DNA from 2 places in the Klebsiella sp. MISC125 genome. Region 2 is predicted to be linked to the other one. Evidence: predicted binding sites of a transcription regulator. Region 2 holds the regulator's gene; the other holds the start of a gene.
What was found. Region 2 encodes CRP, which controls carbon source genes, mostly activating them, when cyclic AMP is high. Its sites were predicted from a motif close to ATGTGANNNNNNTCACAT; they were not measured.
Positions count from the first base shown of each region.

Region 1 (5,916 bases), 1.4 Mb from region 2:
TTGTTCCACGTTGTGGCAGGGGATTATATTGTCAAAGAGGGGGCTCAACCTGCGCACCTTTTTTACCTCGCACGCGGCCGGGCTAAGCTTTACACCACATCAGCTAATGGTCGGGTCTCGCTGATCGACTTCTTTGGCGCGCCCTGCTTTATCGGCGAGATAGAACTCATTGATAAACATCACGATCCGCGTGGCGTTCAGGCCATCGAAGAGTGCTGGTGCCTGGCGCTGCCCATTGCTTCATTCCGCCCGTTGTTGCTGAACGACGTCATTTTCCTGCGTAATCTCTGTATCGCGTTAAGCCAAAAAAACTATCGTAACATCGTTTCGCTCACCCAAAATCAATCTTTTCCGCTGGTGAATCGTCTGGCAGCATTTATTTTATTAACTCAGCATTGTGATATTTATCACGAAAAACATACCCCGGCGGCGGAATATATGGGCGTGTCGTATCGTCATTTATTATATGTGATCGCACAATTCTGCCAGGAAGGCCTGCTGGTTAAACAAAAATCCGGCTACGCTCTTGGTAATAAGCAAAAACTGATCGCCCTCGCGCGGGAGATGGATCCGGATAATAATTTTGCTGATTTATTATATTGAGATCCCGAAAAGCAGTTCATGGCTTCAAGACGTGCTCTGTTCAAGATGAAGAAGCCAGGTCATCGCGTCATCGCGATTCGCCGCGCACATCTCCACTTCAGGCTTCAGGCTGCCGCACACTTTAGGCCTTAGCGGTGAACCAAAAATGTTGCACAGGTTGTTTTCCGAGAGCTGTATACAACGGGTGTTTGCCGGTTTACCGTGCGGCATTCCCGGGATGGGGCTGGAGATAGAAGGAGCGACACAGCAAGCTCCGCAGTCAGGGCGGCATTCCATAATCGACTCTTCTGATAACGCTTTTGGCGGCCCAGACTAAACGTTTTACCTGAAGATAGCAAAACACACGAATTCCACTTGCCTGAAAGGCCCGGCGCGAGTAGTTTTACGCGATATTTTTGACCCTTTATGTGACAGGATTACCGCAATGCCAAGAGCGAATGAAATTAAAAAAGGTATGGTGCTGAATTACAACGGCAAACTGCTGATTGTTAAAAACATTGATATTCAGTCACCCAGCGCCCGTGGCGCCGCAACGCTGTACAAAATGCGTTTCTCTGACGTACGTACCGGCCTGAAAGTGGAAGAGCGCTTTAAAGGCGATGATATCGTCGATACCGTGACCCTGACCCGTCGTTTCGTTGACTTCTCCTATATTGATGGCAACGAATACGTCTTTATGGATAAAGAAGACTACACCCCGTATATCTTTACTAAAGAGCAGATTGAAGAAGAACTGCTGTTTATTCCTGAAGGCGGGATGCCGGACATGCAGGTTCTGACCTGGGACGGTCAGCTGCTGGCCCTTGAACTACCGCAGACCGTTGACCTGGAAATCGTCGAAACGGCGCCGGGCATCAAAGGTGCATCCGCAAGCGCCCGTAACAAACCGGCGACCCTGAGCACCGGCCTGGTGGTTCAGGTTCCTGAATACCTGAGCGCAGGCGAGCGCATTCGTATCCATATCGAAGAGAGCCGCTATATGGGCCGCGCGGACTAAGTCCTGCTTTTTCTGCCAAAATGAAACACAGAGGACAGCGCCAGGCTGTCCTTTTTTGTTCGTACCTTATCCTTATCTGGTATCGCAGGTCATTTGGTTCATACCAACTCAAGGTTACAACCGTCGCGCTCCTCGCCAAAGTTATTATACCAATAATGTGTTATTTACTGCTACGCTATGGTCATCGCTCTCAAGCCTGACGAGATAGACCGCTTGGCTGATTGATCAAGTTCACACAAAGTGGATAAATTCGGCTCACCAATTTAATTTGTTGTCATATAACTTTACACTAATGAATGTTAATCGTCAGTTAATCAGGTGTATGAATAATGACTACCATTGCTACAGCTACGCTGCCGGAAGGCGTGCAGCTCCCTCAGTACGATCGCAACCAACTGCGTTCGCGTATTGTGCATTTCGGTTTCGGCGCGTTTCATCGCGCGCACCAGGCCCTACTCACCGACAGGGTGCTCAACGCCAGCGGTGGGGACTGGGGAATTTGCGAGATTAGCCTGTTCAGCGGCGATCGGCTTATGAGCCAGCTTCGCCAACAAGATCATCTGTTTACCGTGCTGGAGAAAGGGGCCGAGGGTAATCAGCCGATCGTTGTCGGCGCAGTGCATGAATGTCTGAACGCCAAACTTGATTCGCTGGCTGCCATTATTGAGAAATTTTGCGAACCGCAGGTCGCCATTGTTTCTCTAACCATTACCGAGAAAGGCTACTGCATTGACCCTGCCAGCGGCCTGCTGGACATGACGCAGCCACGCATTATTCATGACCTGGAAAACCCTACGCAGCCGCAATCGGTACCCGGTATTCTGGTCGAAACGCTGGCGCGCCGCCGCCAACGTGGACTGGCGCCGTTTACCGTTCTCTCCTGCGATAATATTCCCAACAATGGGCATGTGGTGAAAAACGCCGTGCTGGGAATGGCTGAAAAACGCGATTCGGAGCTGGCGCAGTGGATTGCTGAACACGTCAGCTTTCCCGGCACGATGGTGGACCGCATTGTGCCAGCCGCCACCGATGAGTCGCTGGCGGAGATTAGCGCCGTGCTGGGAGTGGAAGACCCCTGCGCGATTAGCTGCGAGCCGTTTATTCAATGGGTTGTCGAAGATAACTTTGTTGCCGGTCGCCCGGACTGGGAAGCGGCTGGCGTACAGATGACGGATGATGTACTGCCGTGGGAACAGATGAAGCTGCGGATGCTCAACGGCAGCCATTCGTTTCTCGCCTGGCTGGGCTATCTGGCGGGCCACGAACATGTCAGCGACTGTATGCAGGACCCGGTTTTCCGCAGCGCCGCTTACCGTTTGATGCTTGATGAACAGGCACCAACACTCTCAATCACCGGTGTCGACCTGACGGCCTATGCTGACAGCCTCATCGAGCGTTTCAGCAACCCCTCGCTGAAGCATCGCACCTGGCAAATTGCTATGGACGGTAGCCAGAAGCTGCCGCAGCGTATGCTTGACGGTATCCGTATCCACCTTGCTCGCGACAGCCAGTGGCCGCTGCTGGCGCTGGGTGTGGCGGGCTGGATGCGCTATGTCAGTGGCATTGACGATGCTGGAAATAAGATTGATATCCGCGACCCGCTGGCGGATAAAATTGGAAATATTGTATCCGCCAGCAATGAACAACAGCGCGTTAGCGCCCTACTCTCCCTGGAAGAAATTTTTGGCTGCGACCTTTCGCAAAATCCGCAGTTCGTCGCCAACGTCACCGCCGCATGGCATCAGCTAATGACCGCTGGCACTCGCCAGGCGATTAGCGCCGCACTGAATTCTTAACAATTTCTGCCTTTAAGCGGACAGAGAACCTTTCTGTCCGCGGTAAGACTTCTCTTTTCACTTTTTTTTCGTCAGGATAGTCTCAACTGTTACAACATTACATTTATCCTGGAGAAAAGGTGACCAAAACTAACTTGATCACGGGATTTCTCGGCAGTGGCAAAACGACCTCGATTTTGCATCTGCTGGCCCATAAGCCCGCGGATGAAAAATGGGCCGTGCTGGTCAACGAATTTGGCGAAGTGGGCATCGACGGCGCACTGCTGGCCGAGAGCGGAGCCCTGCTTAAAGAAATCCCCGGCGGCTGCATGTGCTGCGTCAACGGCCTGCCAATGCAGGTTGGGCTCAATACGCTGCTGCGCCAGGGAAAACCTGACCGCTTGTTAATAGAGCCAACCGGTCTTGGCCATCCCAAACAGATCCTCGATATTCTGACCGCCACCGTATACGAGCCGTGGATCGACCTGCGTGCGACGCTATGCGTGCTGGACCCGCGTCAGTTGCTCGACGAAAAGGTGGTGACCAACGAAAACTTTCGCGACCAGTTAGCCGCCGCCGATATTGTCATCACCAATAAAGCGGACCGCACGACCAGCGAAAGCCAACTGGCCTTTGCAACATGGTGGCAGACCTATGCCGGAGAGCGTCAGCACGTCAGCGCCACCCAGGGCAATATTGACCCGGTATGGCTTGATTTGCCGCGCCGCAACGTCACGCCGCTACCTGAAAGCGCTGAACACGCGCATAGCCACGGGCAAAAACCAGGTCTGGCGGCGCTTAATCTCCCTACCCACCAGCGCTGGCGCCGCAGTCTTAATAGCGGTCAGGGCTATCAGGCCTGCGGCTGGATTTTTGACGCCGAGACCATTTTTGACACCGTTGGCCTGCTCGAATGGGCGCGACTGGCGCCGGTCGGGCGCGTTAAAGGCGTGATGCGTATTGCCGAAGGACTGGTGCGTATCAATCGCCAGCAGCTTGACCTGCATATTGAGACGCAGAACGTTGCGCCGCCGGATAGCCGCATTGAGCTGATCGCTGATTCCGATACCGACTGGAACGCGCTACAGGCCTCCTTGTTGAAGCTTCGTTTAAGTTAAGGCGGCTATGGTTGCCGTCGTTTTACACAACACGCGATAATTATGATTAAAAATCGAATTCCCCTTATCCTGCTGCTGAACGCGGCGGGTATAGCGCTATTTTGCTCGTGGTACTTTCCTGTTAACCATGGTTTCTGGAATCCGCTGGATTCCGCTATCTTCTATTTTTTTAACCACCTGGTTGGAGTGAGCCCTGCTTACACCTGGCTGCTGGCAATTATCAACAACCGCGCATTCGACGCCTGCTCGCTGCTGGCAATGGGCAGCCTGATGCTGAGCTTCTGGTTTAAAGAACAGAGCGCCGGACGCCGCCGGGTGATTATCATCGGCCTGGTAATGCTGCTCGCCGCCGTCGTCATCAATCAGTTGGCTCAGCATCTGATGCCGGTCAAACGCGCCAGCCCCTCGCTCTCTTTCACCGACATTACTAAAGTGAGTGATGTGATCTCATTTCCCACTAAAGATGCCTCTAAGGATAGCTTCCCGGGCGATCACGGCATGATGCTGCTGATTTTTGCCGCCTTTATGTGGCGCTATTTTGGTCATCGCGCGTTGACTATTGCGCTGGTCATATTTGTGGTCTTCGCGTTCCCGCGCGTAATGATTGGCGCTCACTGGTTTACCGATATTGCCGTCGGTTCATTAACTGCCGTATTGATTGGCGCGCCCTGGGTGTTGATGACCCCACTGAGTGATAAAGTGATATCTTTATTTGAACGTTATCTACCCAGCGGAAAAACAAAAAATTAAACTCCGCCTTACAAATGATTAATATCATTCATAAGGGATCGTTCTGGGTCCCTTTTCTCTCAGCTCATTTTTTCTCATCCCTCCATCATCTTCCCGTCACATTAATCATTATAGAAATGAGTGGATTGCATATTTTTTACCCACAATTGACGCTATTTTACCCTTTCCCGATGATTCACTTTTTGTCGCAAAAATACTTATAAGAAATTGCGCAAAACCGCTCGCCATCCCTTGTTTGATCGGGTAATCTCGATCTCGTTTTGCCTTTCCAGCGACATCAATTCAGAGAATGAATAAATTTGTGCGTTAGGCCACAATTTTATGCTTACGGAATTGTCTCATTGCGACCAGGTAATTAGGCTCTAACACGTTTGGCATTTTTTATAACGACATTGTCGTTAAGGACAACAAGGGATAACACACAGCATGGTCAAATCTCAGCCGATTTTGAGATATATCTTGCGGGTCGCCCCCGCGATTGCAGTTGCGGTTCTGCTTTCCGCGTGTAGTTCAAATAGTACCGCCAGAAATATGCATTCTGAGACGCTTGCTGTGGGTAGTGGCGATTTATCATCACTGCAAGCCTCTCAGGATGAATTTGAAACAATGGTTCGCAATCTGGACGTTAAGTCCCGTTTGATGGATCAATATGCCAGCTGGAAGGGTGTGCGTT
Region 1 is NZ_CP180448.1:1,953,660-1,959,575, reverse strand. Features, by position in the region: gene ACMYSL_RS09325 (transcriptional regulator YeiL) at 1-603, shown strand, start outside; gene ACMYSL_RS09320 (YkgJ family cysteine cluster protein) at 628-879, opposite strand; gene yeiP (elongation factor P-like protein YeiP) at 1,028-1,600, shown strand; gene ACMYSL_RS09310 (mannitol dehydrogenase family protein) at 1,930-3,396, shown strand; gene ACMYSL_RS09305 (CobW family GTP-binding protein) at 3,516-4,493, shown strand; gene ACMYSL_RS09300 (phosphatase PAP2 family protein) at 4,530-5,243, shown strand; gene mepS (bifunctional murein DD-endopeptidase/murein LD-carboxypeptidase) at 5,670-5,916, shown strand, end outside.
Region 1: ACMYSL_RS09310 (mannitol dehydrogenase family protein) is a predicted target of CRP. The motif match lies at 1,820-1,837, and genes of this name have one in related genera.

Region 2 (5,916 bases):
CAGGCACGTGGAAGTGTAGCGTCAGTCCGGCGATCACCAGTCCGGCAATCGTTCCAGCCGCCCGGTGAACAATGCGCACCCGCGTCGCGCCGTAGCCGTTTTGCGTCACGAACAGCACAGTCATCAGGATCCAGTAGGGTTTCGGCAGATGCAGTGCGCTGCCCATCAGGCTGGCGGCGCTCAGCATTACGCTGATGCGCGCGGCGTTGCGTAACGCCGGAGATTTAAACGACAGGTAGCTTTTTAGCGCTGGCAGCAGGGGTAAACGTCGGGTTTTATCCGCCATCAAGTTGCGCGTGTACAGAGGACGCTGGGTACGCAGAACCCTGGCGATACGGCTGAAGTGCCAGGCGCAGAACTGGCCGACCGGGTTATCCGGATGTTGCCAGGCAATTTTTTCCAGCGCGCCGATCTGTTTATCCATCTGAAAACGCTGTGGGTAACGATGGTAGAGAAGATCGTCCGCCAACTCACGCAGGCGGGCGGCAACGGTTTGCGCATTCCAGCGAATCACTGCTTCTGCGTGACTGCGTTCCACCAGTTTCTGCACTTCTTCCGGCTGATGCAGGCTAACGGAGATATGTTCCTGTAAATCCAACCCCACCTGAAAAGCGCGCAACAGACGTTTGTGGTCGTTGCGTTGATTGGCCGCCAGCATATGCATCTGCTGGTAACACTGGGTAATCAGATCAACCACTTTCTGCTGGCGGTTAAGTAGCGGCGGCAGCGAGGTGGCCGGGTCCGTATGCTGGGTCAGCAGGCTGTATTTGGCCTCGCAATAGTTAGCCAGTTCGCGGTAGAGCAGGCTCAGCGACTCGCGCAGCGGTTGTTCGCGCCATAGCCAAAACCAGAACCAGTTAAAGACGCCATACCATAAGGTGCCGAGCGCGTAGATTAGCAGTGGCTCCCACACCGGCATGTTGCCCGCAAGGCTGAGGGTAAAAATGGCGGCAATAAGTGAAGCAGGCAGTAGTCGCGCGTGCAGTGAACTGATTTCGGCAGTCACCCCAAGGATTAGCGCCAGACCAGTGAGAATCAGCGGTAGAGGGATCTCGCGTTGCAGCAGGAGCTGGACAATCAGGCTACAGCCAGCAAACAGGCAACCGCCAATAATCAGGCGTTTAAAGAAGCGCTTATGTGGTGTGTCCAGACCGGCAATGTTGCAACAGGCTGGTACCAGGGAAAACAGTAAGCCCTGCTGTAAATGTCCGAGAAGAAGTCCGATTGCGACCGGCAGACACAACACCAGCGTTTGCCGCAGTGCGTAGTTGACTTCCGGGTGGTAAATCAGCCTGCGCCACATGAGGGGGAAACAAAAACGGCGTATTGCTATGCAATACGCCGTTTTGCCGACTTAACGGGTACCGTAGACGACGATAGTTTTACCGTGCGCGGAGATCAGGTTTTGATCTTCCAGCATTTTCAGGATACGACCAACGGTTTCGCGGGAGCATCCAACGATCTGACCGATTTCCTGACGGGTAATTTTAATTTGCATACCGTCCGGGTGGGTCATCGCATCAGGCTGTTTTGCCAGGTTCAGCAGCGTCTGGGCGATACGACCCGTCACGTCGAGGAAGGCGAGGTTACCGACTTTCTCTGACGTAACCTGCAGGCGACGTGCCATTTGCGAAGAGAGACGCATCAGGATGTCCGGGTTAACCTGGATCAACTGACGGAATTTTTTGTAGGAGATTTCGGCCACTTCACATGCGGTTTTCGCACGTACCCATGCACTACGTTCCTGACCTTCTTCAAACAGGCCTAATTCACCGATGAAATCGCCCTGGTTGAGGTAAGAGAGGATCATCTCTTTACCTTCTTCATCCTTGATGAGTACAGCCACGGAGCCTTTAACGATGTAGTACAACGTTTCTGCTTTCTCACCCTGGTGGATCAGCGTGCTCTTTGAGGGGTACTTATGAATGTGGCAATGAGACAAGAACCATTCAAGGGTAGGGTCTGTTTGCGGTTTGCCAAGCACCATGCGCGGTTATCCTCTGTTATAAGCTATCTCCAGATGCCGACACTACACGGCATCCGGGCATGCAATCGTATTAAATCCCTATACCTGGGAATCTGGCTGAAAATTTCCTGCAGCCTGTAATGTGAACTCCTCAGCATACATGCAGTGCATCAATGTATTACTGTAGCATCCCGATTGTTTTAGCATAGCTTTCGCCGCGTGTCTCCTGGTGTCTCGCTTCAGCATGACCTAGGTCGCCTTCCGTTGCGAGAATTGTTATGTGCGCGTAATCTGTCAGGAAAATTACAGCCCTGGAGTTAAATTTATGCAAGCGCGAGTGAAATGGGTTGAAGGGTTAACCTTCATTGGTGAGTCGGCTTCTGGTCACCAGATTCTGATGGACGGTAATTCCGGGGATAAAGCGCCTAGCCCGATGGAAATGGTGTTGATGGCGGCGGGCGGATGTAGCGCAATTGACGTGGTTTCTATCCTGCAGAAGGGACGCCATAACGTCACTAACTGCGAAGTTAAGCTGACTTCTGAGCGTCGCGAGGAAGCACCGCGTCTGTTTACCCATATCAATCTGCATTTTATCGTGACCGGTAAAGAGCTGAAAGATGCTGCCGTTTCTCGCGCAGTTGACCTATCGGCGGAAAAATATTGCTCGGTGGCGCTGATGCTGGAGAAAGCGGTAAACATAACTCACTCTTATGAAGTGATCGAGGGATAAGCCGAACGGCGCGAACTCGTCGCCCCGGCATGCGCTGCGCTACCGGGGTTTTTTGTTAATTGATTTTCCTGCCTTCCATTAGCCGCTCGACCAATGGCGCCATGATGAGCTCCATGGCCAGCCCCATTTTCCCTCCCGGCACCACTAGCGTGTTCATATGCGAGATAAACGAGCCCTGAAGCATCGCCAGTAGCCAGGGGAAATCGATATTCTGTAAGTTGCGGAAATGGATAACGACAAAGCTTTCATCAAGCGATGGGATTGCTTTGGCTGCAAATGGATTGGACGTATCCACCGTAGGTACGCGCTGGAAGTTGAGGTGAGTGCGTGAAAACTGCGGGGTGATGAAGTTGATGTAATCTTCCATCGAGCGAACGACGGAATCCATCACCGCTTCACGAGAGTGGCCGCGTTCGCTGGTATCGCGGATAAGCTTCTGGATCCACTCCAGGTTAACGATCGGCACAACCCCAACCAACAGATCAACATGGTCAGCGACGTTGTGCTGGGGCGTGACAACTCCGCCGTGCAGGCCTTCATAAAACAGCACGTCAGTGGGTTCAGGCAGCGACTGCCAGGGAGTGAAGGTGCCAGGAACCTGATTCCACGGCACGGCTTCATCATAGGTGTGTAAATACTTGCGTGACTGACCTGTACCGTTCAGCCCGTATTCTCTGAAAGTCTGCTCCAGCAGGCCGAAATCGTTAGCCTCGGGACCGAAGTAGCTGATGTGTTTGCCCTGATCTCGCGCTTTGCGGATCGCCATGTCCATTTCCGGGCGGGTGTAGCGGTGAAAGCTATCGCCTTCCACTTCGGCGGCGTGGAGGTTTAGTTGGGCGAATATTTTGCGAAAGGCGAGGCTGGTGGTCGTGGTTCCCGCGCCGCTAGAGCCCGTGACGGCAATCACCGGATGTTTGGCAGACATAACAACTCCCAGGGTAAACGATAGTGTGATGCCGCCTTAGCCGTGAAACTGCTTGCGGGGCATAATATTGACCGTCTCGTGCAGCTCTGACCACACCAGCGCGGCTTCTCCGCTTTTCAGCTGTTGTTTGACATCGGCGACTTTATCCGCCAGCGAACGTTCATGCTCACCATAATCGGTGCCTTCGCGTAATACAAAACTTTCAATCAGGTTATCCAGCGTTTCGGGATCGAGATCCTGCCAGGGAATAATCATATTTGCCCTCCTAACCAGCGAGTTAGCCAATCCGGGATTCGCTGTTCTAACCACATTTCCGGCTTGCGCAGCGTACCACCGACAAAACCAACATGGCCGCCATGCTCTGTAAGTTGATACTCGACATTTGCCGGTAGCTGTTCTTGCGGCGGGATGGAGTGGTGATCCATAAAAGGATCGTCCTTCGCATGAATAATCAGCGTTGGTTTAGTGATGTCGCTTAAGCGCGGCATCGCACTACACTGGCGATAGTAGTCTAGCGCATCGGCAAAACCGTGGATCCTGGCGGTGATGCTATCGTCAAATTCGCGGATGCGACGCATACCTTTTAGCTGGCGTAAATCAACCGGCAAAGAGCCCGGATAAGCTTTCAGCTTACGCGCGGCATTCGCCTTCAGCAGATTGAGCAGATAACGCTGATAAACGCGGGAAAACCCCTTATCCATATGAGAACTACAGGCTTCCAGCATAAACGGCGCTGAGACGATAACGGCAGCATCGACAGGAATATCGTCACCTTCTTTCGCCAACAGGCAGCCCAGCATATTGCCCCCGAGCGAGTAACCCACAGCTGCAGTTGGCACGTCGCCGTATTCGCGCTGAAGCCAACGTAAAAACCAGGAGCCGTCTTCCGTTTCGCCTGAATGATAGATGCGGTTATTTCGGTTGGGTTCGCCGCTACAGCCGCGAAAATGCATCACCACGCCCAGCCAGCCGCGCTGCATGGCCGCGTGGACGAGTCCGTGAGCATAAGGGCTGTGCAGGCTGCCCTCAAGACCATGAAACACCACCAATCGCGGTTTATGACGAGCCTGAGATGGTTCTTCGCTCCACGCCAGATCGACAAAGTCGCCATCCGGTAATTCAAGACGCTGCCAGTGTGGAGTGAAACGTAGCTTGCGACGGATTAGCCGCGGCAACATGGTTTGCAAATGACGATTGCCAACGCCGCGCATCGGGTGAAACTGCTGCGAGTCGTCTTCGGGGGGCGTCATTTCTGTGGGAGTGATATCAACCATAGCACCAGAGCAATTAATAATCTTTATACATACTATACCGCGCATGAAGTGCGCAGGTTAGCCAATATGTGGTCTTGTGGCTAATCGGTAAGCAGATTGCGTGAGAAAAGATGAATATCCACTCCAGGCTTACGCCGCCACAGGCGGGCCTTTCTTGTGCCTGTCGCCATGCTCTCACCTGTCTCTTCAAACATCCCTGACGCTTCAAAACGGCGAATCAGGCTTTTACGCTGTATGGATTGACCGAGGATTATCTCCGTCGCTTCCTGTAGCTGGCCATGGGTGAAGGTCTCCGGCAAGCAGTAAACGGGCAGTAAAGAATACATGGTCTTTTGCCTTAAGCGATGCAGAGCGGCGGCGATGATTTTCTGGTGATCAAACGCCAGGGAATAGTCGGCAAGCCTGGCAATTGGCACCCAACGGGCATCGTTGACGCTGGCGATATGCGGTTCGCAGTCTGCCCAGGCAATTAGTGCAAACCAGGTGACGGTCAGGCTCCAGCCGCGCGGGTCGCGATCGGGCCCGGAAAAAGTGTCCAGCTGTTCCAACCATGAAGGGAAAACCCCGGTTTTCTCAGTGAGCTTACGCATCGCGGTGGCGCGGGTGGAGTCATCGCGCGCCATATCAATAAAGCCGCCGGGCAATCCCCAATACCCTTTCTGCGGGTGGTTTGCCCGCTCTACCAGCAGGACGCACAGCGCTTGTTGATGAAGCGTGAATAACACGCTATCCACCGTCACCAGAGGGGAGGGAAAGCGGCTGGCATCATATTGATTCAAATAGTCGGCTTCGGTGTTCATAGGCTACTCGCGATGATTTGGAACGCCCATCAGTGTACCAGCCCGACACTGAGCAGCAAGGCTGCGTTTTTTATTATTATTTATCAGTAGATTACCTTTTCAGGGAAATAATACATTTTTATGCTTGCTTAATATGTGTCTTAAGGACATTATTAATTATGTCGAAGGGACATAATTGTGAGGGGAGAGTGATGAGTATGAAATTGACGTTAACCCTGGAT
Region 2 is NZ_CP180448.1:532,862-538,777, forward strand. Features, by position in the region: gene ACMYSL_RS02415 (YccS/YhfK family putative transporter) at 1-1,303, opposite strand, end outside; gene crp (cAMP-activated global transcriptional regulator CRP) at 1,355-1,987, opposite strand; gene ACMYSL_RS02425 (OsmC family protein) at 2,292-2,696, shown strand; gene ACMYSL_RS02430 (phosphoribulokinase) at 2,752-3,621, opposite strand; gene ACMYSL_RS02435 (YheU family protein) at 3,658-3,876, opposite strand; gene ACMYSL_RS02440 (hydrolase) at 3,873-4,832, opposite strand; gene ACMYSL_RS02445 (NUDIX hydrolase) at 4,976-5,695, opposite strand; gene prs (ribose-phosphate diphosphokinase) at 5,887-5,916, shown strand, end outside.